Regions from separate parts of the Bacillus carboniphilus genome, predicted to be linked through region 1. Evidence: a T-box and tRNA genes for the amino acid it is inferred to sense, from the RefSeq annotation. Region 1 holds a T-box; the other regions hold tRNA genes.
What was found. A T-box is a leader RNA that pairs with one kind of tRNA and senses whether it is charged. The one in region 1 lies ahead of thrS (threonine--tRNA ligase), so its partner is inferred to be a tRNA-Thr.
Positions count from the first base shown of each region.

Region 2: it encodes a tRNA-Thr, which carries the amino acid that the T-box ahead of thrS (threonine--tRNA ligase) is inferred to sense. The anticodon was not compared.
Region 3: it encodes a tRNA-Thr, which carries the amino acid that the T-box ahead of thrS (threonine--tRNA ligase) is inferred to sense. The anticodon was not compared.

Region 1 covers NZ_CP129013.1:3,190,865-3,197,955, forward strand. Annotated here, with positions in the region: gene LC087_RS16590 (aminoglycoside phosphotransferase family protein) at 1-354, shown strand, start outside; gene LC087_RS16595 (hypothetical protein) at 542-715, shown strand; gene LC087_RS19795 (GNAT family N-acetyltransferase) at 728-967, shown strand; gene LC087_RS16600 (aspartate/glutamate racemase family protein) at 1,124-1,819, opposite strand; T-box leader at 1,983-2,205, shown strand; T-box leader at 2,238-2,459, shown strand; gene thrS (threonine--tRNA ligase) at 2,508-4,427, shown strand; gene LC087_RS16610 (DUF4256 domain-containing protein) at 4,586-5,107, opposite strand; gene LC087_RS16615 (GNAT family N-acetyltransferase) at 5,148-5,690, opposite strand; gene LC087_RS16620 (transposase) at 6,540-7,091, shown strand, end outside.
Region 2 covers NZ_CP129013.1:1,874,719-1,881,809, reverse strand. Annotated here, with positions in the region: rRNA gene LC087_RS09635 (23S ribosomal RNA) at 1-1,667, shown strand, start outside; rRNA gene rrf (5S ribosomal RNA) at 1,920-2,036, shown strand; tRNA gene LC087_RS09625 (tRNA-Val) at 2,040-2,115, shown strand; tRNA gene LC087_RS09620 (tRNA-Thr) at 2,327-2,402, shown strand; tRNA gene LC087_RS09615 (tRNA-Lys) at 2,414-2,488, shown strand; tRNA gene LC087_RS09610 (tRNA-Leu) at 2,500-2,582, shown strand; tRNA gene LC087_RS09605 (tRNA-Gly) at 2,592-2,666, shown strand; tRNA gene LC087_RS09600 (tRNA-Leu) at 2,681-2,769, shown strand; tRNA gene LC087_RS09595 (tRNA-Arg) at 2,774-2,850, shown strand; tRNA gene LC087_RS09590 (tRNA-Pro) at 2,855-2,931, shown strand; tRNA gene LC087_RS09585 (tRNA-Ala) at 2,953-3,028, shown strand; tRNA gene LC087_RS09580 (tRNA-Met) at 3,059-3,135, shown strand; tRNA gene LC087_RS09575 (tRNA-Ile) at 3,156-3,232, shown strand; tRNA gene LC087_RS09570 (tRNA-Ser) at 3,239-3,331, shown strand; tRNA gene LC087_RS09565 (tRNA-Met) at 3,782-3,858, shown strand; tRNA gene LC087_RS09560 (tRNA-Asp) at 3,873-3,948, shown strand; tRNA gene LC087_RS09555 (tRNA-Phe) at 3,971-4,046, shown strand; tRNA gene LC087_RS09550 (tRNA-His) at 4,060-4,135, shown strand; tRNA gene LC087_RS09545 (tRNA-Gly) at 4,145-4,218, shown strand; tRNA gene LC087_RS09540 (tRNA-Ile) at 4,229-4,305, shown strand; tRNA gene LC087_RS09535 (tRNA-Asn) at 4,342-4,416, shown strand; tRNA gene LC087_RS09530 (tRNA-Ser) at 4,420-4,510, shown strand; tRNA gene LC087_RS09525 (tRNA-Glu) at 4,520-4,591, shown strand; gene glgB (1,4-alpha-glucan branching enzyme) at 5,136-7,067, shown strand; gene LC087_RS09515 (glucose-1-phosphate adenylyltransferase) at 7,018-7,091, shown strand, end outside.
Region 3 covers NZ_CP129013.1:7,476-14,566, reverse strand. Annotated here, with positions in the region: gene LC087_RS00140 (FAD-dependent oxidoreductase) at 1-515, opposite strand, end outside; gene hypB (hydrogenase nickel incorporation protein HypB) at 831-1,523, opposite strand; gene LC087_RS00130 (hypothetical protein) at 2,481-3,077, shown strand; gene LC087_RS00125 (hypothetical protein) at 3,196-3,438, opposite strand; tRNA gene LC087_RS00120 (tRNA-Leu) at 3,746-3,827, opposite strand; tRNA gene LC087_RS00115 (tRNA-Leu) at 3,847-3,932, opposite strand; tRNA gene LC087_RS00110 (tRNA-Cys) at 3,941-4,014, opposite strand; tRNA gene LC087_RS00105 (tRNA-Gly) at 4,019-4,093, opposite strand; tRNA gene LC087_RS00100 (tRNA-Gln) at 4,143-4,217, opposite strand; tRNA gene LC087_RS00095 (tRNA-His) at 4,485-4,560, opposite strand; tRNA gene LC087_RS00090 (tRNA-Trp) at 4,587-4,660, opposite strand; tRNA gene LC087_RS00085 (tRNA-Tyr) at 4,669-4,753, opposite strand; tRNA gene LC087_RS00080 (tRNA-Thr) at 4,772-4,844, opposite strand; tRNA gene LC087_RS00075 (tRNA-Phe) at 4,863-4,938, opposite strand; tRNA gene LC087_RS00070 (tRNA-Asp) at 4,950-5,025, opposite strand; tRNA gene LC087_RS00065 (tRNA-Met) at 5,029-5,105, opposite strand; tRNA gene LC087_RS00060 (tRNA-Val) at 5,274-5,349, opposite strand; tRNA gene LC087_RS00055 (tRNA-Glu) at 5,358-5,432, opposite strand; tRNA gene LC087_RS00050 (tRNA-Ser) at 5,456-5,548, opposite strand; tRNA gene LC087_RS00045 (tRNA-Asn) at 5,552-5,626, opposite strand; rRNA gene rrf (5S ribosomal RNA) at 5,636-5,751, opposite strand; rRNA gene LC087_RS00035 (23S ribosomal RNA) at 6,163-7,091, opposite strand, start outside.

The DNA of each region.
Region 1 (7,091 bases):
GACTGGGAATCAGCTGGTTTTATTAATCCTCATCATGATTTAGTTGAAACAGCAATCTACTGGTCAACTAAAGAAAAAGGAGAGATTGATAAACAAAAGTTCTGCACATTTATACAAAGCTATCAAACGCGATACGGTCAAGTAAACGCCGATTGGAGAAAGGTATTATCACTTGGTTTTCTTGGTAAACTAGACTGGCTTGAATACAGCCTGAAAAGATCGCTAGGGATTGAGTGTACAGATGAGGAAGATAAGAAAATGGGGACGGAACAGGTAACAGCAACAATAAATGAAATTAGAAGTTATGCCGATCAAATTCCTATATTATTGAACTGGTTAAAGAATGAGTTATAAAACATATTTGTTCCTTCAAAAATAAATATTTCGTTATTATTTTATTCTATGAATTAACTAAAGACTTTAACCGGAATATACCCTTTTATATTAATAAAGGATTTTTTTGGATGATCATAGTCAACAGAAATATTTAGTACTAAGTTGAATTCAGGATAATCTAATAGATGAAAGAAGGCTAGGTATAGTGTTAACAATAAAAAGAAAAAAAGAAAGTGAGGCACAACAGCTTTTAGAGATTCAGAAAGAAGAGTTTGCAGAGGATTTAAAAAAGTACCAAGACCACGGAACAAGTCGTGTTAATGAACCAATAGAGAGACTACTTAAGAAAATAGAAATCTTTTTATACTACACAATATAGAATGATGATGAAATAGTTGGTGGTATTGACATTAGAGATTTAACCAATAACAGGTTTAAACTCAATAGAATATTCCTGTCTACTAAATATCAAAATAAAGTATTCGGTACGGACATTATGAATTTGATTGAGAAAGAATTTCTCTCAGCAATGAAATGGTGTTTAGACACTCCGCATTTAAACAAAAGGAATCATCACTTTTATGAAAAACTAGGGTATGAAAAGGTGGGGGGAATACCAAGGTACAGATAAACTTATATTAATTGATTATGTGAAAAAATTAGCAATTTAGATGATTCCATTACCGGGCAAGATTGTGAAACAAGATTTAAAATGTTGATACGGAAGAGTGATAATCAATAAGTATCAACCCTCTAAATTCTGGAGATCCCCTCTATTGTAAAATAATCACTTATTCATCGCATAATCAGCAGCTTTTATTGCATGAATTTTGGTTGTATCAAAGACCGGAATGTTGATATCTTGTTCTTTAATTAACATTGTAATCTCGGTGCAACCAAGGATAATACCTTCAGCTCCACGTTCAATTAGTCGGTCGATAATCTCTTTATATATTTGTCTAGATTCGGTACGTATGTCACCAAGACATAGTTCATTGTAAATAATATCATGAATCATAATCCGCTCTTCTTCATTAGGAATAATTACGTCTATTCCATATTTAGATTGTAATCGTCCCTTATAAAACTCCTGTTCCATCGTAAACTTCGTTGCTAGTAATCCTATTTTTCTTATTCCGGACTTCTCAATTTCTTCCCCAGTCGTATCTGCAATATGAAGAACGGGTATTGAAATCGCACCTTGAATTTCTTCAGCCATTTTATGCATGGTGTTCGTACAAATGATTAAAAAATCTCCTCCACCTTTTTCAACACATTTGGCTGCTTTAATAAGTTCAACTGTTGCTTTGGACCACTTTCCTTCAAATTGAAGGTCTTTAATCAGTTGAAAATCAACAGAGTACATGATACTTTTTGCAGAATGAAGTTTACCAAGCTTTTCTTTCACTCTTTCATTAATTAATTTGTAATAGATTGCTGAAGATTCCCAGCTCATCCCACCAAGTAGCCCTATAGTTCTCATCATTTCGCCTCCAAAAGATTCGATGGTAAAATATTGTTTGTTTTTTATTATAATACATCCTTTCAAAACTAGCTGATCATAATATCATGAAAGTTTTTTTAAAAAAAGGTTGCTAATTATGGGGGAATATTGTAGCATATGAAATAATTTAACTTAGTTCATGTTAAAAGCAATGAAGAGGACAAGAATTATTTTTACGGTTATTAGAGAGGGAAGGAAAGGTGAGAGCTTCCTAGCTTAGGAAAATAATTTACCACCTATGAGCTGTATTGGTGAATCAAAGTATCCAATACCGTAAAAGCTACGTTACAGCACCAAAGCCAAAAGTATTTTTTTACTTATGGGAAATTGGGTGGAACCACGAAACTAACGCATTCGTCCCTTGTTATAGGGATGAGTGCGTTTTTTATTCTACAAAATAAAAGCAATGAAGAGGACAAGGATTATTTTTACGGTTATTAGAGAGGGAAGGAAAGGTGAGAGCTTCCTAGCTTAGGAAAATAATTTACCACCTTTGAGCTGTATTGGTGAATCAAAGTATCCAATACCGTAAAAGCTACGTTACAGCACCAAAGCCAAAAGTATTTTTTACTTATGGGAAATTGGGTGGAACCACGAAACTAACGCATTCGTCCCTTGTTATAGGGATGAGTGCGTTTTTTAATATATAAAAGGGGTGTTTATTGAAATGAATGAAAAATTAATTAAAGTTCAATTACCTGACGGAGAATCAAAGATATTTCCAAAAGGAATTACAGTAAAAGAAGTGGCAGAGTCAATTAGTTCAAGCTTAAGAAAGAAAGCCATAGCAGGGAAAGTAGATGAGAAACTGGTTGATTTATGCTATCAGCTTGAAAAGGATTCAACACTTTCTATTTTAACAATGGATTCGAAAGAAGGTTTAAATATTTTAAGACATTCTTCAGCGCATGTAATGGCACAAGCTGTGAAAAGACTCTATGGGGATGTGAAGTTAACGATAGGCCCCGTGGTTGAAGATGGTTTTTATTATGATTTTAAACTAGATCATCATTTGAATGAGGCAGACTTACTGGATATTGAAAAAGAGATGGAGAAAATTGTTCATGAAAATTTAGCCATTAAGCGAGTTGAAGTTTCTTATCAAAAGGCTGAGAACTTATTTAAAGAACAAGGTGAACCATTTAAATTAGAAATTTTAAAAGACATACCTAAAGATGAAAAAATAACATTATATCAACAAGGGGAATTTATTGATCTTTGTCGTGGTCCTCATCTTCCCTCAACTGGATTGATAAAAGCATTTAAACTAACTCATGTATCAGGTGCCTATTGGCGAGGAGATAGTCAAAACGAAGTTCTTCAACGTATTTATGGGGTCGCATTTCAAAGGAAACAAGATTTGAATGAGTATGTGAATTTCCTAGAAGAAGCAGCTAAACGAGATCATCGTAAGCTAGGAAAACAATTAGAGCTATTTATGTTTTCAGAGGATGCACCAGGAATGCCATTTTATTTGCCAAAAGGACAAATCGTTCGAAATGAACTAGAAAATTTTTCTCGTGGGCTACAAACAAATGCTGGTTATGACGAAGTTCGTACTCCATTAATGATGAATCAACAATTATGGGAAAAGTCCGGTCATTGGGATCATTATCAAGAGAATATGTATTTTTCTGAAGTTGATCAGGCTACGTTTGCCATGAAACCAATGAATTGTCCTGGTCATATGCTGGTATTTAAAAACAGTCTTTATTCCTATCGTGATTTACCAATTCGGATGGCAGAGTTCGGTCAAGTTCATCGTCACGAATATAGTGGTGCATTAAATGGAATGCTTCGGGTCCGTACATTTTGTCAAGATGATGCTCACATCTTTGTTCGTGAAGACCAAATAGAAAATGAAATTAAGCAGGTCTTTGGTTTAATAGATCAAGTGTATCGTACGTTTGGCTTTGATTATTCGGTAGAGCTTTCAACTCGTCCGGAGAATTCATCAGGTGATGATCATCTTTGGGAAATCTCTGAAGGGTCATTAAAAAAAGTACTGGATGATTTAAAAATAGATTATCAGCTAAATGAAGGGGACGGGGCCTTTTATGGTCCGAAAATTGATTTTCATATTAAAGATGCTTTAAAACGAAGTCATCAGTGCGCTACGATTCAGCTAGATTTTCAAATGCCTGAGAAATTTGATTTGACTTATATTAATGAAAACAATGAAAAAATTCGTCCTGTTGTTATCCACCGTGCCATTTATGGCTCTATTGATCGCTTCTTTGGTATATTAATTGAACATTTTGCAGGAGCATTTCCTGTTTGGCTGGCACCGACACAAGTACAAATAATTCCTGTTTCACAAGTTCACATCGAATACTGTCTCAAGGTTCAATCCGAACTGAAACAACGAGGAGTAAGAGTGGATATTGACGATAGTGATCAAAAGCTTGGGTATAAGATAAGAGAGTCGCAGATGAAGAAAATCCCCTATATTTTAGTCTTAGGGGACAATGAATTACAACATGAAGCAGTAAATGTTAGAAAATACGGAGAAAAACAATTACAAAGTATTCCATTTGATGAGTTTAAAATGAACATTGAAAAGCAAATAGAAGAACGTAGTCTTTAAACAGGATAAATTTATGTAGGAATTCTTCCATTTATTTGAGCATCTTCTTAAAAAATAGTAGTTATTTGGTTATTATTCACTACTCCACTCCAGTGTATATCAAAAGAGGGCGAATAAATTAGTAATGTTCTGGTAACTAATCGCCCTCCGATATATAACTAGACCTTTAGCGAGCCTCGAAACCCTCTTGCAGCATAATAGGATTCGGCTCCGTTATGATAAATAAAGACGTGACCATAGCGAAAATCACAAAATAGTGCACCGCCGAGATCTCTAATATCCGCAGGGGTTTGTACCCAACTGGATGATTTCTTATCAAAATCTCCATGTTTTTGTAACTCTCGATATTGATCTTCGGTCAAAAGTTCTATTCCCATAGAAGTGGCCATATCAAGAGCGTTATTTTCAGGTTTATGCTTCTTTCTAGACTCTAGTGCTTCACGATCATAACAAACACTTCTTCGACCTTTAGGACTTTCCACTGAACAATCATAAAATATGTATTCATCTGTCTCCTTATCGAATCCTATAACATCTGGTTCACCCCCTGTTCTTTCCATTTCATTGAGTGACCAAAGCTTTTCGGGATGAGCATCTAGTTTTTCTTGAATTTTTGCCCATTCCATACTTTTGTGTCTATTCATATTTTTATCAAAGCGGACTTTTAATACTTCCATCATTTCTTCCCTTTGTTCTAGTGATAATTCCTTTTCCAAATCTTTATTCCTCCTTCTTCTTTAAACGGTAATAAGACAGTATCCGATTATGGTGCTGTTGATCTCCAATAAACGTAAATCCAAGTTTATGAAGCACATTTTTTGAATGACTATTATTAGTACGAACCCGTGCAAAAACTTTTTTGACCTTAAGAGAATGAAACGCATATTGAACAGCTGCATTTCCTGCTTCTGTTGCTATCCCTTTCCCCCAATACTTTGGATCAAGAAGGTAAATGAGCTCTATCTCTTGTGAATCATCTATATATCTTAAACCGCAATGACCCAACATTTCATTGGTGCTTTTGCTAATCAATGCCCAAACTCCAATGTTATGTACTTCCCAATGTTCTATTATTCTGTTTATGTATGAGGTAGATTCTTCATACGACATCCCTTTTCCTAACCCTAGCCATTTACCGACTTCATCTTTTTGTACAATTTTGGAGAACATATTGATATCCTCTTGTACAAATTTTCTCATATAGATTCTTTCTGTATTGATTATTTCGTTTCCTTTATTATTACAAATATGATCAATCTTCACTGCAACACTTTCCTTTACTGCACTTTTATATATTTTACCATTCAGATATACTAAGAGGGAAGGTGCAGGGAGGTTTGATTTAATCACATCCAAAATGGAAAACGTCAAAATTCAGGTTAGACCCTCGAATTCAGAGACCCATAAACTAGGATTACCTGTTTTATCGAGCGTTATTGAAAATTGTAAATAACTATGGTCAAACGAGAACCACTTACAACATAACCTAAGTGGTTTTTATATTGATTGTAGGTATTTTTGTGTCATTATTCCTGTGTTAAAAATGGGTGCGAATGTAATGAATAAAAGTAGGTTTTTCATTGGAGAACTCATTTGATTGGATATGTTGAGGTTCATTTAAGTTAAAGCAATGAAAAGCAAAGAAGTTACAACCGGAAAATTAGTCTGCTTTTTAAGGACTTGATCATTTTCTCACTCCTGACTTGGATTACTATAATTTGACAAATGTTGTATGATAATAAAAGGAAGCGAAAAGTTACTCCTGTACTTTATGAAAATAGAGTTGATAACTTCAATGGTGTTTTCTATATTTTATTAGAATAACTCTAAGAAATTTAAAGAAAGAAAATAAAACTTCGTTTACAAGGGTTATAATACCGTAGAAATACTGTTAATATGTTTAAAAATGGATTTTTTTTTAGGAGAGAGAGATGTGGAGAATTTTGTATCGTTTTGTTTGCTAATTATATTGTTGATTATTAATATACTTTAAATGAGCAAATTCAGATCAAAAAAATTCCATTAAATTAAATAGAAAAAGACATGACCACTAACTTGGGTTAAAATTAAAGCTCCAACACCATAACCCTAACCAAGGAGTGTTCATGTCCAATGACTAGATTATCACATCAAGAAAAAATCCACAATATTTTAGAGGAATGGCGTTTACCACTTTATTTTTCCAAGCCGTCTATGAACCATCTTGTTTCTATGATTGATGGGATGCTGAGTTTCGGTTTCACAGGAAAGATATCGCAAATTCATGCGCTAAGCTTTTGTAAAAAACATCGTACAACATTAAGCTATTTTTTAAATAAAGGTGCTTGGGACGAAACCTATTTAAATCAAATTACAAAACAAAAAACCGCCCAAACCATTCACAAAAACGCAAGAAAACAAAAGGAACCTGTATTCCTTCTCTTTGATGACACCATCGGACAAAAGACCAAACCTTCGTCACAGGCTCAGTCTCCTATTGAATCTTGTCAGTACCATTTTTGTCACAAAGAAGGAAAACCTGTTTACGGACATCAAGTCGTTGGAATGATGATGCAAAGCGGGGATTTAGCGTATCCCTATGATTTCGCCCTATATAACCAATCGAAAGAAAAGAGTAAAATTCAAATGGCCGTTGATATGATTGACTCTTATGTAAAGCGAACT
Region 2 (7,091 bases), 1.3 Mb from region 1:
AAGGACTGGTGGAGCGCTTAGAAGTGAGAATGCCGGTATGAGTAGCGAAAGAGGGGTGAGAATCCCTCCACCGAATGCCTAAGGTTTCCTGAGGAAGGCTCGTCCGCTCAGGGTTAGTCGGGACCTAAGCCGAGGCCGAAAGGCGTAGGCGATGGACAACAGGTTGATATTCCTGTACCACCTCCCCACCATTTGAGTGATGGGGGGACGCAGGAGGATAGGGTAAGCGCGGCACTGGATCGCCGCGTCCAAGCAGGTAGGCTGATGAGTAGGCAAATCCGCTCATCATGAAGGCTGAGCTGTGATGGCGAGGGAAATAGAGTACCGAAGTTCCTGATTCCACACTGCCAAGAAAAAAGCTCTCTAACGAGGTGGGAGGTGCCCGTACCGCAAACCGACACAGGTAGGCGAGGAGAGAATCCTAAGGTGATCGAGAGAACTCTCGTTAAGGAACTCGGCAAAATGACCCCGTAACTTCGGGAGAAGGGGTGCTCTGGTAGGGTGCAAGCCCGAGAGAGCCGCAGTGAAAAGGCCCAGGCGACTGTTTAGCAAAAACACAGGTCTCTGCGAAGCCGTAAGGCGAAGTATAGGGGCTGACGCCTGCCCGGTGCTGGAAGGTTAAGGGGAGCGCTTAGCGTAAGCGAAGGTGTGAACCGAAGCCCCAGTAAACGGCGGCCGTAACTATAACGGTCCTAAGGTAGCGAAATTCCTTGTCGGGTAAGTTCCGACCCGCACGAAAGGCGCAACGATCTGGGCACTGTCTCAACGAGAGACTCGGTGAAATTATAGTACCTGTGAAGATGCAGGTTACCCGCGACAGGACGGAAAGACCCCGTGGAGCTTTACTGTAGCCTGATATTGAATGTTGGTACAGCTTGTACAGAATAGGTAGGAGCCTTGGAAGCCGGAGCGCTAGCTTCGGTGGAGGCGTCTTTGGGATACTACCCTGGCTGTATTGACCTTCTAACCCGCACCCGTCATCCGGGTGGGAGACAGTGTCAGGTGGGCAGTTTGACTGGGGCGGTCGCCTCCTAAAAAGTAACGGAGGCGCCCAAAGGTTCCCTCAGAATGGTTGGAAATCATTCGTAGAGTGTAAAGGCACAAGGGAGCTTGACTGCGAGACCTACAAGTCGAGCAGGGACGAAAGTCGGGCTTAGTGATCCGGTGGTTCCGCATGGAAGGGCCATCGCTCAACGGATAAAAGCTACCCCGGGGATAACAGGCTTATCTCCCCCAAGAGTCCACATCGACGGGGAGGTTTGGCACCTCGATGTCGGCTCATCGCATCCTGGGGCTGTAGTCGGTCCCAAGGGTTGGGCTGTTCGCCCATTAAAGCGGTACGCGAGCCTGGGTTCAGAACGTCGTAGACAGTTCGGTCCCTATCCGTCGTGGGCGCAGGAAATTTGAGAGGAGCTGTCCTTAGTACGAGAGGACCGGGATGGACGCACCGCTGGTGTACCAGTTGTCTTGCCAAAGGCATCGCTGGGTAGCTATGTGCGGAAGGGATAAGTGCTGAAAGCATCTAAGCATGAAGCCCCCCTCAAGATGAGATTTCCCATCTAGCAATAGAGTAAGATCCCTGAAAGATGATCAGGTTGATAGGTTCGAGGTGGACGTGTGGTGACACATGGAGCTGACGAATACTAATCGATCGAGGACTTAACCACACACATGCGATTCTTGTCACCCTTCGTTATTTAGTTTTGAAAGAATGAATTTTCTTTTGAAAAAACGCTTGATATTATCATAAAAATAAGTATAATATATTTTGTCCCTCTAAAATGGGACAAGGGGTTTGAGAGGCGAGTAATTTCAGGAATCAACTGAGGAAACCGAGGAGCGTACTCCAGTACGTGACGACGTTGACGAAAGAAGATGACAAAAAAATGTGCCGTTTATTAAAAGTCGTAAACCCTATGTTTGGTGACGATAGCAAAGAGGTCACACCCGTTCCCATGCCGAACACGGAAGTTAAGCTCTTTAGCGCCGATGGTAGTTGGGGGGTCTCCCCCTGTGAGAGTAGGACGTTGCCAAGCATTGGAGGATTAGCTCAGCTGGGAGAGCACTTGCCTTACAAGCAAGGGGTCGGCGGTTCGATCCCGTCATCCTCCACCATTTAAAATGAAATTGTTATCTAATAATATTTAAAACAAAGACCGTAAGGTCTGGGTATATACGCCGGTGTAGCTCAATTGGTAGAGCACGACCGAATAGGCTTCATAGAATAAGCATCAGCATACCGACTGAACAACATCTTGAATAAACTAATAGAAGTCGGGATGACGTTTTAAGAAAGAAAAATCAAATAATAGTTCACTTTTTATACGCCGGTGTAGCTCAATTGGTAGAGCAACTGACTTGTAATCAGTAGGTTGGGGGTTCAAGTCCTCTTGCCGGCACCACGAGTTTTTTAGAGCCATTACTCAGTTGGTAGAGCATCTGACTTTTAATCAGAGGGTCGAAGGTTCGAGTCCTTCATGGCTCACCATTTTGAATTTCGCGGGTGTGGCGGAACTGGCAGACGCGCTAGACTTAGGATCTAGTGTCCTTGTGACGTGGGGGTTCGACTCCCTTCACCCGCATTAAGATACGCGGAAGTAGTTCAGTGGTAGAACACCACCTTGCCAAGGTGGGGGTCGCGGGTTCGAATTCCGTCTTCCGCTCCAAGATCATTCCCCATGCCGGGGTGGTGGAATTGGCAGACACACAGGACTTAAAATCCTGCGGTAGGTGACTACCGTGCCGGTTCAAGTCCGGCCCTCGGCACCATTTAGCGCCCGTAGCTCAATTGGATAGAGCGTTTGACTACGGATCAAAAGGTTAGGGGTTCGACTCCTCTCGGGCGCGCCATTTACGGGAAGTAGCTCAGCTTGGTAGAGCACATGGTTTGGGACCATGGGGTCGCAGGTTCGAATCCTGTCTTCCCGACCACGATCGATTATGTTTTAACAAGGGGCCTTAGCTCAGCTGGGAGAGCGCCTGCCTTGCACGCAGGAGGTCAGCGGTTCGATCCCGCTAGGCTCCACCAAATATTTAGATTATGAAAATGATATATTTTGGCGGTGTAGCTCAGCTGGCTAGAGCGTACGGTTCATACCCGTGAGGTCGGGGGTTCGATCCCCTCCGCCGCTACCAATAATAAATTATGTGAATGTGGACCCTTAGCTCAGTTGGTTAGAGCATTCGGCTCATAACCGAACGGTCGTAGGTTCGAGTCCTACAGGGTCCACCATAATTTGGAGGAATACCCAAGTCCGGCTGAAGGGATCGGTCTTGAAAACCGACAGGGGTGTCAAAGCCCGCGGGGGTTCGAATCCCTCTTCCTCCGCCATATTATTTTTTAAGAAACTGTTGATATTATCGTGGTGTGGAGCAACGAGCAAGAGCATCGTCGAATCCACAACGAGTTGTACCGATCGAGTAGCATCTTGAATAGTCAATTTGAGATCGGGACAGTCTATGCTAGCTAAGAGCATGGAATAATTAAATAACTAATACTATCGCGGGGTGGAGCAACGAGCAAAAGCATCGTCGAATCCACAGCGAGTTGTACCGATCGAGCAGCATCTTGAATAGACAATTTGAGATCGGGACAGTCTATGCTAGCTAAGAGCATGGAATAATTAAATAACTAATACTATCGCGGGGTGGAGCAACGAGCAAAAGCATCGTCGAATCCACAGCGAGTTGTACCGATCGAGCAGCATCTTGAATAGACAATTTGAGATCGGGACAGTCTGTGCTAACTAAGAGCATAGAATAATTAAATAACTAATACTATCGCGGGGTGGAGCAGTCTGGTAGCTCGTCGGGCTCATAACCCGAAGGTCGCAGGTTCAAATCCTGCCCCCGCAACCAAAACTAAAAAAAGTGGTCCCGTGGTGTAGCGGTTAACATGCCTGCCTGTCACGCAGGAGATCGCGGGTTCGATTCCCGTCGGGACCGCCATTTTAACAAATATTACTATATAGGCTCGGTAGCTCAGTTGGTAGAGCAATGGACTGAAAATCCATGTGTCGGCGGTTCGATTCCGTCCCGAGCCACCATTTTAGAATTATGGCGGTTGTGGCGAAGTGGTTAACGCACCAGATTGTGGCTCTGGCACTCGTGGGTTCGATTCCCATCAATCGCCCCATAAAAAATTGCGGGTGTAGTTTAGTGGTAAAACCTCAGCCTTCCAAGCTGATGTCGTGGGTTCGATTCCCATCACCCGCTCCATACATATTATGGGCCTGTAGCTCAGTTGGTCAGAGCGCACGCCTGATAAGCGTGAGGTCGATGGTTCAAGTCCATTCAGGCCCACCATGTATACTATGGTGGTAAATTATATTTTGTTGTTATTCCGCAGTAGCTCAGTGGTAGAGCATTCGGCTGTTAACCGAACGGTCGTAGGTTCGAATCCTACCTGCGGAGCCATAAGGAGAAGTACTCAAGTGGCTGAAGAGGCGCCCCTGCTAAGGGTGTAGGTCGCGCGAGCGGCGCGAGGGTTCAAATCCCTCCTTCTCCGCCATTAATGTAAGGCCCGTTGGTCAAGCGGTTAAGACACCGCCCTTTCACGGCGGTAACACGGGTTCGAATCCCGTACGGGTCATAAATAATAGGAATGTAAAAACCTTAGAGAATAGAACCTCTAAGGTTTTTTGTGTGTTCTTAAGAAAGAAAGTATAAAGATCTGTTTTGATTTGGCTGATGTTATCATTGTTATCTAGTTCCACTGCCCAACTACTCGTATGTTTTTCTCCGCACTTGTCTCTTAACGAAATATCTTCAAAATTTTCTTTATGATCACATTACCACTAATTTTTACTAATAAAAAATAGATATAGGTCCAACTGTATATTTTTTAATCCTTATTAGGAAGAGGAGAATTGTTTCTTTTATTTACGACATAAATCGACAAATGTTCAATTTGTTAGAATAGTTTATTAAGATATCTATATACCTATATATACTGTTAAATAAATATTTGATGGAATAGTTAGAATTATTAATTAAAAAATAAATAATAAAATATTTTAGAATGAAAAAAATGACGAACTATGTCAAAATGTTGAAGCGTTTTCAGAAAAGGGATTTCCTCTTTTTTTTTGAATTATGGTAATAAGGGAGACGGAAAGCTAATAGAGGTGATATAAATGTCAGTATTAATTCCTTCCGATTTTGATGTCCATTTATTTCACGAAGGTTCCTTGTTTAAAAGTTACAACCTATTTGGCGCACATATGAAGAACGTTGACGGTGTTGAAGGAGTTTGTTTTACCGTATGGGCTCCAAATGCTATGGATGTACGCTTAGTTGGGGATTTTAATGAATGGGACGGTACACATTATCCAATGAGAAAAATAAATGAGCAAGGAATATGGTCTTTGTTTGTGCCAGGTATGAGAAGTGAACAATTATACAAATATGAAATATGGACAAAAAGCGGTCAAAAAAAGTTAAAAGCAGATCCATACGCCTTTTTTGCTGAGGTGAAACCAAATACTGCTTCTAAAGTTTATGACATAGGGGGATATGAATGGAACGATGATAAATGGTATCGGAAGAAAAAGAGAAAAGCAGTCTATGATCGTCCTATGTTTATTTATGAACTAAACTTAGCATCTTGGAAAAAACATGATGATGGATCCTTTTTGACTTATCGTGAGTTGGTAGAAGAGTTGATTCCGTATATTAAAGATCATAAATTTACTCACATTGAACTAATGCCAATCATTGAGCACCCATATGATCGCTCTTGGGGGTATCAAGGAACGGGCTATTTCTCTGCTACCAGTAGATACGGTACGCCTCATGACTTAATGTACTTTATTGATCAATGTCACCAAAATGATATAGGGGTAATTGTAGATTGGGTTCCTGGACATTTCTGTAAAGATGAGCATGGTTTATATATGTTTGATGGAACACCAACCTACGATTATCCTATCGAGAAGGACCGAGAAAACTATATATGGGGAACAGCAAACTTTGATTTAGGAAAACCAGAAGTTCAAAGCTTTCTTATTTCTTCAGCAATTTTTTGGATTGAGAACTATCATATTGATGGGTTTCGAGTAGATGCAGTTGCCAATATGGTTTATTGGCAAAATAGTGATGAGCTTCAACCTAATCCGTATGCTATTGCTTTCTTAATGAAATTGAATGAGGCGGTTTTTGCTACAGATGAAACGATCTTAATGATTGCAGAAGACTCAACGGATTGGCCAATGGTGACTGGTCCAACATATGATGGAGGACTAGGCTTCAACTATAAATGGAACATGGGATGGATGAATGACATTTTAACTTATATGGAAGCTGGATTCGAAGAAAGAAAACATTTGCATGATAAAGTATCTTTTTCCTTGATTTATGCTTATTCTGAAAACTTTATTTTACCTTTTTCTCACGATGAAGTCGTGCATGGGAAAAGATCGTTATTGAATAAAATGCCAGGTGATTATTGGAAAAAGTTTGCTCAATTCAGACTTCTACTAGGCTATTTCACTTCACATCCAGGAAAGAAATTATTATTTATGGGTAGTGAGTTCGCACAATATGATGAATGGAAAGATTTAGAGCAGTTAGATTGGTTTATTACTGATTATGAAATGCATAGTAAAGCTCATCAATACACGAAGGATTTAATAAAGCTCTATTTACGTTCAAAACCGTTATATGAATTGGACCATCATCAAGATGGATTTGAATGGATCGATGTTAACAACCGAGAGCAACGTATTTTTTCATTCATTCGAAAAGGAACGAATAATCAGGATCAATATTTAGTAGTATGTAACTTTTCTCCTGAAGTTTACCACCAATATAAAGTAGGGGTTTTACTTAAAACTCGTTATGTGGAAGTGTTAAATAGCGATGATGAACAATATGGGGGGTCTGGTCAAGTGAACAAAAAAGATTTGCCTATCATTGATGAAGCTTATCATGGGAAACCATATCATATAGAAATGACTATTCCGCCTTTAGGTATTTCAATTTTACGAGCAGTAAAAAAGCGAGGAGGGAAGAAAGTTAATGACGAAAAAAAAGTGCGTAGCAATGCTTCTAGCAGGAGGAAAAGGTAGTCGACTTGGTTCATTGACTAAAAA
Region 3 (7,091 bases), 420 kb from region 1:
ATATATTTCGACACTTCTTCATAAGAAGCTCTTCTTGATTCACCATGAATCGCACTTTCAATAGGAATAACACGCATTAATCCTGCACCAACTGGTACATTACCTGCTAACATAGCCCCTTTTGTTCGTGAATATTCTTCAAAGCACTCAGCAATCTGTGGATATTTTTTAACGTTTTCCTTGTTAACGACCATAAACTCCATTACACCAGGAATCCATAATTCTAGCTGAAAACGATCAACACCATCTTTAGGTGATAAACCAACCACACCATCCATCGCAAGTTGGTGGAGAATTTCGTCCACTCGATCTAATGGCATTCCACAAATAGAAGCCACCTCTTCAACCGTTTTAGGCTTTCTTAATTCAAGACAAAGGGCCACTTCTGCCATTTCATCTGTCACAACAGGTTCCAATATACGATATTCAGGATCTTCAGGTTTCACTTCGAATCTTGAGCCTGGCTTTGCTCTACTTATCTTATTTGCAAGGTCAAGCACCCTTTCTTTTACCATAATAACCAACCCCAATGAAGATTATTTTTTAATACCATCTGGGATAAAACAATAATAATGATAAGTAAGTAACAACCATATAAGTACTAACGCCTCATGATGATTTTATCTCGTTACAATTTTGAGGAAAACATCATCAGCAAGTGAAAACTTTAAAGCTAGCATAACGTATTCATCTCCGTTCTAAGACAGGCAATATATCATAATTATTCAGGAATATTCAATAAGTACAACTACGTTCTTTGGCAACGATAATGCTAGCATTTTGTGAAAACACTCCAATTGTTTTCTTCCCTCGTAAAGACATCTTAAAAACTATTGAACAACCTCTTCTACACTTAAGTTCATCCAATTTTTAACTTCTTCTCGAATCCACTCCACCCACTCGTCTATACCTTCTCCTGTTTTAGCACTAATAGGTATGACTTTAATATTTGGATTTATCTTTTTAACACGCTCTTCAAGAGCTTGTAAATCAAAATCAAATATTCCGATTGCGTCCATTTTATTCACTAATAATATATCAACAATGGTGAACATAAGTGGATATTTAAGAGGTTTATCATCTCCTTCAGGTACACTCAAAATCATCGCATTTTTTGATGCACCTGTATCAAATTCAGCAGGACAAACTAAATTACCCACATTTTCCAAAATAACAAAATCAATCTCTTCCGTTCCTAAACCTTCAAGTCCTTGTTTCGTCATGTCAGCATCTAAGTGACACATTCCTCCTGTATGCAATTGAATGACTTTTGTTCCTGTTTCCGAAACCGTTTTGGCATCCACATCTGAGTCAATATCAGCTTCTAAAATTCCGATGTTCATTTCTTTTTTTAATGCCTCAATTGTTCTTAATACCGTTGTTGTTTTACCCGATCCTGGTGAAGACATTAAATTCAATAAAAAAGTTTTGTCTTTTTTTAATTGTTCCCTAAGTAAATCAGCCTGATGATCATTATTCTTGAATACGCTTTCTTTAATCTCCATCACTTTAAAAGCCTTCATTTTTTTTCCTCCTCAATTAATCATCAATGCTTTTTAGATATAACAATTCTTTTACACTTCAAGTATACCATTTGTATCCAAATGTAAATGAGTATAAATTGTGAACATTTTCACAATATTTGAGGTACTTCGACATCACCTCAATTGATTGATTCCCATCCAATATCAAACCATAGGATCGTTATTATGACTTTAGTAAGTATGTTTGAAACGATGTATATCATCTTTTTGTTTATACTGGTATAATTCACTAATGAAAAGGAGGTTCGACTTATGGCTGGGCTGCTATTGCTCCACTGATCGCAATACTATTATATTTATTGCCTGCAATCTTTATCATTTGGTTTTTAGAGGTTGTTCAAAAAGTCCTAAAAAAATGTCGGTTGAATAACTTTGTTGGTTTGCTTTTCCGACACTCCGACGCCAGGATTGGCTAGCACGAGCGTTGTCCCTAGGGTGGGGACGTATTTAGCTCGTGATCCTTTTCCTTAACGTACACTGTGAGTGCTTCGACGCCCAGGACGGGCTAGCGCAGGCGTTGCTCTCGCGACGTGGCTGTACTTAGCCTGTGTTCATTAAGCAGACCGCCTCGTTCTTCAGCGTCCTTTTTCCCTACTTTTTGAACACGCACTTTTAATGAGGTTTCTACAAATCCAATCCGAAAGAAATGAAGTACTTAAAGAAATTTCAAGAAAACTAGATGGGTTTAAAATAGAAAGAATGGAAGAGTAAATATAGTAGACATGATTATTGCTAAAAACCTTTTACAACTGAATACAATTGAAAATCATAACATGAAGGCTTTTGATCATTGCTATCACCTTGTGAATTAACTCTAGCAAACCTTTAATACTATTGATTAGACTGAAGTGTAACCTTCTGGTCTATAAAAAATATAATCTGAAGATTTGAAGTAAGTAGTATAGATAAAACAAATGATATGAGCGAGGGAAGGACATGGGTAAAGGTGACATTTATATTCTAGTTTTTATCATCATAATATGGGCTCTTTTTATTGCAACAACAGTATTTGATTTTAAAAAACAAACAGGAAAACGCATTATTACTAAAAGAAATATTTTTACAGGGATTGCTGGATTTGTTACCATCATTGAATTTATATTGTTATCTTATATTAATGAAACTCTATACAAAAATGTGATGAATTCCTCTGCATTATATGTATTCCTAATTTTTCAGCCATTAGCCGTATTTAGAGCTTTCGAAAAAGACAGTAAGATTTTAATTTATAACAGGATTAAGAAAAATTATCAAAAAGTGATTATTATTTTACTTTTCTTTTGTATCGCACCAATATCTTATTTCTCAATAAAACCTGAATTCACTTTTCAAGAAGCATATGAAAAGGTAAAAGAGTTAGAGTCTGAGAGAAATATTGAGATTGTAAAACCAGGAGATTCTGATAGAAATATTGCTCCATTTGGTGGAACCGACAATTTTGTATTAGCTTTTTATAGTTTCGATTTTCATCCAGGTACTGCCTTTTTAGTTCATCCTAATACTGGAAAGATTATTGAGATGGAATTCGAGTAAGACACTATAAATGGACTGTTCATTAGCAGTCATTTACTAAATATTTGAGATGCATAAGAGTCAATTATTCCACGAATAATTGACTCTAAACATTTAACACCTCAAGAAATTAAATTATTTAAGCGGGGTAATCTTTACTTTTACCTATTAATTCTTTTTTGAAAAATTCAATATACCTAATTTCCAGTTGGTGAAGGAGATTAATCTTTGCTTGATATTCCGCTACAAATACATCCTCTAGCGTACCTGTTATGCTTTCACTATTCTTTAGTTTGTTTTTATGGTGTTCCAATAGTTCTTCGTATATTTCTCGCTCAAGGACTAATTCCCTGCTTAAAAATTCTTCTATCTTCTCTCTCATCCTCTTCAACCTCTTTTCTTAGAATTAATTATAAATTAGTATGAACCGTATTAACGTTGCTTAAACAATCAAAGATTTTACTCTATAATAACCTGTAAAATCCCATCCAGTTTAGAATAATCTATCTATCATGTTATGCAGTAACATTTTTAAACCGGAATACCGTTCCGAAAAGTACGGTTGTGTTCATAATAGATTTCAGGTAGTCTAAATAGTTAATAAACACAAAAAACGTTTCCCACAATTGAGAAACGTTGATATTACAAAATATTCAATGTTAATAAACAAAAATAAACTTGAAATATGATACCGGTGGTCGGGGTCGAACCGACACTCCATAAGGAACACGATTTTGAGTCGTGCGCGTCTGCCAATTCCGCCACACCGGCTAAAAAAGTATTTGATTAATGCCGAGGGCCGGACTTGAACCGGCACGGTAGTCACCTACCGCAGGATTTTAAGTCCTGTGTGTCTGCCAATTCCACCACCCCGGCATGGGTAATGGAGGCGGCAACCGGATTTGAACCGGTGATAAAGGTTTTGCAGACCTCTGCCTTACCACTTGGCTATGCCGCCACTTTGGAGCGGAAGACGGGATTCGAACCCGCGACCCCCACCTTGGCAAGGTGATGTTCTACCACTGAACTACTTCCGCAAGTATATATTATATATATGATTTTCTATTCATATTATACTAAAAAGAATGGCTGGGCTAGCTGGATTCGAACCAGCGCATCACGGAATCAAAATCCGTTGCCTTACCGCTTGGCTATAGCCCATTGAATAATCTCCATGAATAACCTTCTTCGATTAAACATCATGAATGTACTTCGCACAATGATTTTTTGAATATGCTTCATTGAGTTACTTCAAGAAGAATCATTGACATAACAATAAAAATAAATACTACTTATAGAATGTTAGTTCCATGAATAACCTTCTTCGACTAAGCTTCATGAATTTACATCGCAAGATGATTTTTTGTGATTATACTTCATATATTACCTGTATAATTACATTCATTCAATTAAAACTATATCAGCAAATGGGGCGATTGATGGGAATCGAACCCACGAGTGCCAGAGCCACAATCTGGTGCGTTAACCACTTCGCCACAACCGCCATATATAGTTGAAAAATTAATTAATTGGCAGGGGTAGTAGGAATCGAACCCACACCGGAGGTTTTGGAGACCTCTGTTCTACCTTTAAACTATACCCCTATCAAAAATGGTGGAGGGGGACGGATTCGAACCGCCGAACCCTGAGGGAGCGGATTTACAGTCCGCCGCGTTTAGCCACTTCGCTACCCCTCCATATGAAATTTCAGACAGTGCCGGCGAGAGGACTTGAACCCCCAACCTACTGATTACAAGTCAGTTGCTCTACCAATTGAGCTACCCCGGCATATAAAATAATCATTAGTGGTGGCTTGGGACGGAATCGAACCGCCGACACATGGATTTTCAGTCCATTGCTCTACCAACTGAGCTACCAAGCCTATGTATTATATGGCGGTCCCGACGGGAATCGAACCCGCGATCTCCTGCGTGACAGGCAGGCATGTTAACCGCTACACCACGGGACCTTTTGGTTGCGGGGGCAGGATTTGAACCTGCGACCTTCGGGTTATGAGCCCGACGAGCTACCAGACTGCTCCACCCCGCGATAATAATAAAGTATATTGTTATTCTATGCTCTTAGTTAGCATGGACTGTCCCGATCTCAGGTTGTTTACTCTTTGATGCTACTTGATCGGTACAACTTGCTGTGTGATTCGACGATGCTTTTGCTCGTTGCTCCACCCCGCGGTAATATTAGTTGTTCTTGAATTAATGGTGGAGGATGACGGGATCGAACCGCCGACCCCTTGCTTGTAAGGCAAGTGCTCTCCCAGCTGAGCTAATCCTCCGTTAATCTTGGTGACCCGTACGGGATTCGAACCCGTGTTACCGCCGTGAAAGGGCGGTGTCTTAACCGCTTGACCAACGGGCCATATATTTTAAAATCTAGTGAACTGGCGGAGAGCAAGGGATTCGAACCCTTGAGACAGCGTTAACCGTCTACACGATTTCCAATCGTGCTCCTTCGACCTCTCGGACAGCCTCTCCAAGTGGCTCCGCAGGTAGGATTCGAACCTACGACCGTTCGGTTAACAGCCGAATGCTCTACCACTGAGCTACTGCGGATCAATATTAGCCTGGCAACGTCCTACTCTCACAGGGGGAGACCCCCAACTACCATCGGCGCTAAAGAGCTTAACTTCCGTGTTCGGCATGGGAACGGGTGTGGCCTCTTTGCCATCATCACCAGACATATGGTTTACGGCTTTTGATAAACGGCGCATTTTTTTGTCATCTTCTTTCGTCAACGTCGTCACGTACTGGAGTACGCTCCTCGGTTTCCTCAGTTAATTCCTCAAACTGCTTGTTTCTCAAAACCCTTTTATTCTTAACTTAGGCTTCATTTGAAAAGGCGCATTTTTTTGTCATCTTCTTTCGTCGACGCCGTCACGTACTGAAGTACGCTCAAACCTCTCCTCAGTTGATTCCTTAAACTATTTACCTCTCAAAACCCTTTTTCTTCTTACTTTGTTTTAATCGCTAAATTATTAATTCTTTTTAAAAGCAACACAAATCTTATTATACTAGGAATGAAGAAAAAATCAAGTGTTTTTTCATTCTTTCAAAACTAAATAACGAAGGGTAACAAGAATCGCATGTGTGTGGTTAAGTCCTCGATCGATTAGTATTCGTCAGCTCCATGTGTCACCACACGTCCACCTCGAACCTATCAACCTGATCATCTTTCAGGGATCTTACTCTATTGCTAGATGGGAAATCTCATCTTGAGGAGGGCTTCATGCTTAGATGCTTTCAGCACTTATCCCTTCCGCACATAGCTACCCAGCGATGCCTTTGGCAAGACAACTGGTACACCAGCGGTGCGTCCATCCCGGTCCTCTCGTACTAAGGACAGCTCCTCTCAAATTTCCTGCGCCCACGACGGATAGGGACCGAACTGTCTCACGACGTTCTGAACCCAGCTCGCGTACCGCTTTAATGGGCGAACAGCCCAACCCTTGGGACCGACTACAGCCCCAGGATGCGATGAGCCGACATCGAGGTGCCAAACCTCCCCGTCGATGTGGACTCTTGGGGGAGATAAGCCTGTTATCCCCGGGGTAGCTTTTATCCGTTGAGCGATGGCCCTTCCATGCGGAACCACCGGATCACTAAGCCCGACTTTCGTCCCTGCTCGACTTGTAGGTCTCGCAGTCGTTCTCCTTGTGCCTTTACACTCTACGAATGATTTCCAACCATTCTGAGGGAACCTTTGGGCGCCTCCGTTACTTTTTAGGAGGCGACCGCCCCAGTCAAACTGCCCACCTGACACTGTCTCCCACCCGGATGACGGGTGCGGGTTAGAAGGTCAATACAGCCAGGGTAGTATCCCAAAGACGCCTCCACCGAAGCTAGCGCTCCGGCTTCCAAGGCTCCTACCTATTCTGTACAAGCTGTACCAACATTCAATATCAGGCTACAGTAAAGGCTCACGGGGTCTTTCCGTCCTGTCGCGGGTAACCTGCATCTTCACAGGTACTATAATTACACCGAGTCTCTCGTTGAGACAGTGCCCAGATCGTTGCGCCTT